DNA from 2 places in the Bacillus sp. NPDC094077 genome. Region 1 is predicted to be linked to the other one. Evidence: riboswitches for the same ligand, from Rfam matches in the RefSeq annotation. Region 1 holds a riboswitch; the other holds the start of a gene.

Region 1 (3,176 bases):
GAAATTAGCGATGCTATTATTAACTTTCATGCTTGCTATCGTCGCTGTGGCGTGTAGCAATAATGGTTCTGACAAAAAGACAGAAGCTAGTGAAAGTAAAGCAAAAGAAATTACAATTAAGCATAAATTAGGTGAAACGAAAGTTAAAACAAACCCTAAAAATGTTGTAGTATTTGACTTCGGTTCATTAGATACGTTAGATAAATTAGGTGTGGAAGTAGCCGGTGTGCCACAAAAAAGTGTTCCTAAGTACCTTTCTAAATACGCAGATAAAAAGTATAAAAATGTTGGTGGTTTAAAAGAACCAGACTTTGAAAAAATTAATGAGCTTAACCCAGATTTAATTATTATTTCTGGAAGACAAGCTGATTCGTATAAAGAATTTGAAAAAATCGCTCCAACAATTTACGTAGAACAAGATACAAAAGATTACATGAAATCATTTAAAGAAAACACAGAAATGTTAGCAAAAATCTTCGGTAAAGAAGATGCAGCGAAAAAAGAAATTGCAGCAGTTGAAAAAGACGTTGCAGCATTAAATGAAAAAGCTACGAAAAGCGATAAAAAAGGTTTGATCCTTCTTGCGAATGATGGTCAAGTAAGTGCATACGGTCCACAATCTCGCTTCGGTATTATTCACGATGTATTTGGTGTAAAACCTGTTGACACAGAACTTAAAGCAGATACACATGGTAATAAAGTTTCATTCGAATATATTCTTGAGAAAAACCCAGATTACATCTTTGTAGTAGATAGAGGCGCTGTTGTTGGCGGGAAATCTTCTGCAAAACAAGTTGTTGAAAACGAAATCGTTAGCAAAACAAACGCTGCGAAAAATGGTAATGTAGTTTACCTTGATGCGAACTACTGGTACCTATCTGGTGGCGGACTTGAGTCTGTATCAGAAATGGTTAAAGAAGTATCAAAAGGTCTAAAATAATCATATAAAAAGAGTGATAGGATGAACATCCTATCACTCTTTTTATATGGGAAGGTAAAGAACTTGTTATTTTACTAGAATGAGAGTAGACTTTGAAGTAGATGAATAATAAACACATGGGAGTTTGTGGATGCAAACTGAGAGTATGACTAATCCGTCATTGACCATTTGAACCTGTTGGATAATGCCAGCGTAGGGAGAGTGTAAAAGCACATGTTCAGGCACTTTGCGTACGCGCAAAGTGCCTTTTTGTGTATCTCCCATCATTATAGTTAGGAGATGAAATGGATGAATATGAAAGAAATTAGTAAAGTAGTGGATTTGGTGAGAGAATCTAATCCGCTCGTTCATAATATTACAAATGTTGTGGTTACAAATTTTACAGCGAACGGTTTGTTAGCACTAGGAGCATCACCTGTAATGGCGTATGCAAAAGAAGAAGTAGCAGAAATGGCTAGCATTGCTGGAGCGCTAGTATTAAATATGGGAACACTTCGTCCTGAAGAAGTAGAAGCGATGTTACTTGCTGGTAAATCAGCAAATACGAACAATGTACCAGTATTGTTTGATCCAGTTGGCGCAGGAGCAACCTCTTACCGAACAGAAGTTGCGAGACATATTCCAGCTGAAATAGATTTAGCAATAATTCGTGGAAATGCAGCTGAAATAGCTAACGTTATTAATGAGAGATGGGAAATTAAAGGGGTGGACGCTGGTACTGGAAATGGCAATGTTGTAAGTATTGCCAAACAGGCAGCAGACGAATTAAATACAGTTGCGGTGATTACTGGAAAAGAAGATGTTGTTACAGATGGAGAGCAAACTGTTCTTATTCGGAATGGTCATCCTATTTTAACAAAGGTTACGGGAACGGGTTGTTTATTAACTTCTGTAATAGGAGCATTTGTAGCGGTGGAAAAAGATTATGTAAAGGCAGCGGTGGCCGCATTAACATTTTATGGGGTGGCTGCGGAACTAGCAGCGGCTAAAACAGTAGAAAAAGGGCCTGGTAGTTTCCAAATCGAATTTTTAAATCAGTTAGCAAATACCACTTCAGGTGATATTGAGAAATATGGAAAGATTGAAGAGTTAGGGTAAGAGGGAGTGAAAGAAATGGCACGTATTGAAACAGATAAAATGTCAAAGTTATTACAAGTGTATTTTATTATGGGAAGTAATAACTGTACGAAGGATCCATTAGCTGTATTGAAAGAAGCGTTAGATGGTGGGGTGACGCTTTTTCAATTTCGTGAAAAGGGAGAAGGGGCTTTAATCGGAGAGCAGCGTCTACAATTTGCAAAAGAGGTGCAAGCACTCTGTAGGAAATATGGTGTACCGTTTATTGTAAATGACGATGTTGAACTAGCCATCAAATTAGATGCAGATGGTGTACATGTTGGACAAGAGGATGAGAAGATTACTGCTGTTCGTGAAAAAATGGGTAATAAAATTATTGGTGTATCTGCTCATACAATTGAAGAAGCTCGTTTTGCAATTGAAAATGGTGCAGATTATTTAGGTGTTGGCCCTATTTTCCCAACGAATACGAAAAAAGATACAAAAGCTGTGCAAGGAACGAAAGGTTTAGCTTACTTTAGAGAACAAGGAATTACGATACCGATTGTTGGTATTGGTGGAATTACGATTGAAAATACTGCTTCCGTTATAGAAGCAGGTGCGGATGGAGTTTCGGTTATTTCTGCAATTAGCTTAGCAGAATCTGCGTATGAAAGTACGAAGCGATTAGCTGAGGAAGTAAATAAGGGTTTGTAGATAAAAGACCATGTAGTATGAAAATACTGCGTGGTCTTTTGTCGTATAAAACAAAATATGCCGCTTAAACTAGTATGTATAAACATATACTGTTTTGGAGGCGAAGGCATGATTGTATTTCAGGATATTATAGCTGCTTATGAGAAAATGAAGGGCATTGTACATATGACACCATTAGATTATTCAAGTACATTTAGTGAATTATCACAGAATGAAGTGTATTTAAAGCTTGAGAATTTACAAAAGACAGGCTCTTTTAAAGTACGTGGTTCTTATAATAAAATGGTTTCTCTTGAGAAAGGTGATCTAGAAAATGGTGTTGTTGCGGCATCTGCTGGAAATCATGCGCAAGGGGTTGCTTATTCTAGTAATATGCTTAGTATTCCTTGTACGATTGTGATGCCAAAAGGTGCTCCGTTAAGTAAGGTGCTTGCAACAAAAAGGTATGGTGCTCGTGTAGAAT
Region 2 (3,176 bases), on a different contig from region 1:
TAATAGATAAAAATACAGTGTTTGTATTGTAAATTATTAAACAACAGATTAAACCTAAAAAGGCGAAGTATTCAATTACGAGAGGTATATTGCGTGGCATACAATTTACCTAACTAAATACGGCAGTGGATTTACTGCATTTGTTTTTTCAAAATTCCATTCTCCATTATGTAATTCAAAATGGAGGTGTTGCCCGTATGAATGACCTGTGTTTCCCATATGACCTAGTAATTGTCCAGTTTGTACTTGATCACCAGCTTGTACAGTACGATCTTTCATATGAGCATAAACTGTTGTATATAATTTCCCGTTTATTTGATGGGCGATGAACACGACATTGCCATAACTAGCTGAATAATAAGATTTCACAACTTTACCTGCAGCGGCAGCTTGAATGGAGACGTTACCTTGTGCTGCAATATCTATTCCATAATGCATTTGCTCCCAGCGCATATCAAAGGTTGAGCTGATTTTTCCTTGAGTAGGGAATTTGAAAACTGCTGGAATAGCTGAAGATGAAGCTGTTTGAGCTTGTGATTGCTGTTGATTTTGTACCACATATTGTTTGGCTACATATCCGTATCCTGTGCCAAAACGAATTTTATACCAAGTTCCTACTGTTTCTACTACTTGTACCTGTGTACCGTTTTGTAAGGAACCAAGTAGAGCGCTACTTGTGCTAGCATTGCTACGTACATTCAATTTTGGCGTTGCAACAGTGTATTTCGTATTATTTTGAACTGTGATTCCTTTTACTAAAGGCTGAGATCCATTAGATATGAACGCTTTTTGTACATAACCTGTTTGGCCGTTATGTAAAATTTTATACCATTCGCCTTGCTCTCCTTGAACGGTAACGAACTTACCATTTGGTAATACATCTAAAATGGAAGATTCTAAATTAGGTTCAGAGCGAACGTTTAATGCATTAGTATTGACGATGTATTGATTATTAGATTGAAGTTTGTTTTTTAGTAGAATAGCATCTTTTTGTACATAACCTACTTTATTATTAACAGATACTTTATACCAATCATTAGTTGTTTCAAGTATGTTCACTTTCGTATTAAAGCGAATTGTATCAAGTGATGTGCTATTTGTGTTATCTTCTTTATGTAAGGCTACTTGATCGACTTTGACATATCCAGTTTTAACATTAGATAATTGTTCAGCGTTTGCTTTTTGTACATTTGTTTCTCCCATAGAAGGAAGTAATGAGGCAATTGCGACAGTAGTTACTGTTAGAGCAGTAGCTTTCATATTCATATAATAGAGACCTCCTCTAGTTGTATAGTTAGTTGTAATTTTATTATAGTATAAAGATATAATATAGTGGGTGTATTCACATAAATGTAATATGAAATCAATATAAAAATAAATTTTTTCAGGATAATGATGCCTTTTTATACAATTAATTGGGATTTTATTTTCTAAAATAGAATATAAGTATTGTATAACTTTGTTATTTTGTTGACAATTGAGAAAATTAAAACAGTTGATGATGTCTTATTAGGGTGTTATACTGACAGTGATAATTTTATAGTTTGCTAGGAGAGCTGGTGTTGCCAGCTGAGAGTGGGCCGTAAGCCTTTGATCCTTTTTATTACCTGATCTAGATTATGCTAGCGTAGGGAAGCAATTCGGACACTAATAATGAGTCCCCGTTTCTTTGCGTATAGAAACGGGGCTTTTTTATTTAAAAATTCCATATTGAAACCACTAGGGGTGCTTTTCGTGCTGAGAGAGGAATAATCCTTAACCCTTACAGACCTGATCTAGGTAATACTAGCGAAGGGAAGTGGAACAACGAATAAATTAACATTTTATTTGCTGTAGCCACTTCTTATATAGAGAAGTGGTTTTTTATTTAGATTCATATATTGAAAGGGGAAAGAGAAATGAAATTTTGCGATAGATTATTAGAAACTGTACAACCAGTTTGGGAGATGAGTCATAATCATCCGTTTGTAGTAGGTATGGGGGATGGCACGTTAGAAAAAGATAAATTTCAGTATTATATTATTCAAGATTATTTATATTTGTTAGATTACGCAAAAATATATGCTATTGGTGTTGTAAAAGCAACGAATCCTCAAGTGATGGCAAAGTTCGCTGAGCAAATTGACGGAATACTAAATGGAGAAATGACGATCCATAAACAGTATGCAAAAAGACTAGGTATTTCTGCACGAGAGATGGAATCTGCAAAACCATCAGCTAAAAATTTAGCTTATACAAACTATATGATGTCTGTATCTCAAAACGGCACACTTGCAGAATTAATAGCAGCACTTCTTCCGTGTATGTGGAGCTATTGGGAGATTGGAAAGCGTTTAAATGATATTCCTGGGGCAAGTGATCATGAGTTCTTTGGTGAGTGGATTCAAGGATATAGTTCTGAAGAATACGGTAACCTTTGTATTTGGTTAATAGATTTATTAAATGAGATGGCAGTAGGAAAATCAGAGAAAGAGCTAGATCGATTAGAGGAGATTTTCTTATATTCCAGTCGATTTGAATATTTATTCTGGGATATGTCCTATCGTAAGGAGATGTGGGGATTTGAGGAGCAAGAACATACTACAGTTTCATAATGTTTCTTTTTATTATGATGAGAAACCAATCATTCATGAATTAAATGCTTCTATACAGGACAAAGAGTTTGTGAGCATTATCGGACCGAGTGGTTGCGGAAAAAGTACTTTATTTCGCCTTATTACAGGCTTAGAAGAAGCAAGCACTGGACAGATAGAGCTGACAGAAACAAAGAACCATCCTGTAGGGTATATGCCCCAACAAGATATGCTCTTGCCGTGGAGAACAATTATTGAGAATGCTGCCTTACCGCTAGAGTGCCAAGGTGTGCAGAAGAAAGAAGCAAAAGTAAAGGCAAAGGAACTGTTACATAAATTTGGTCTACAAGGATACGAGAAGAAATATCCGAAAGATTTATCTGGAGGCATGAGGCAGCGCGTATCTTTTATCCGAACTTTATTAACAGGCGGGGAGATATTGTTATTAGATGAACCGTTTAGCGCGTTAGATGCTTTAACGAATGCTTCTTTACAAGAATGGTTGTTTGAACAATGGAAAGAGTGGGAAAAAACAATTTTATTTATCACTCATGATGTTGAAGAAGCACTGTTTCTTTCGAATCGAATTTTAGTAGTGGAACA

What was found. Region 1 has a riboswitch for thiamine pyrophosphate ahead of thiM (hydroxyethylthiazole kinase). Riboswitches for the same ligand answer to the same signal wherever they lie in the genome.
Region 2: it holds a riboswitch for thiamine pyrophosphate, as region 1 does, so the genes downstream of both, tenA (thiaminase II) here and thiM (hydroxyethylthiazole kinase) in region 1, are expected to answer to the same signal.

What each region holds. Positions count from the first base shown of each region.
Region 1 covers NZ_JBNNUF010000009.1:107,031-110,206, reverse strand. Annotated here, with positions in the region: gene ACQKNR_RS20455 (siderophore ABC transporter substrate-binding protein) at 1-940, shown strand, start outside; TPP riboswitch at 1,047-1,156, shown strand; gene thiM (hydroxyethylthiazole kinase) at 1,229-2,038, shown strand; gene thiE (thiamine phosphate synthase) at 2,054-2,713, shown strand; gene ilvA (threonine ammonia-lyase) at 2,822-3,176, shown strand, end outside.
Region 2 covers NZ_JBNNUF010000007.1:242,971-246,146, reverse strand. Annotated here, with positions in the region: gene ACQKNR_RS18610 (hypothetical protein) at 1-100, opposite strand, end outside; gene ACQKNR_RS18605 (SH3 domain-containing protein) at 106-1,266, opposite strand; TPP riboswitch at 1,540-1,651, shown strand; TPP riboswitch at 1,712-1,814, shown strand; gene tenA (thiaminase II) at 1,899-2,594, shown strand; gene ACQKNR_RS18595 (ABC transporter ATP-binding protein) at 2,563-3,176, shown strand, end outside.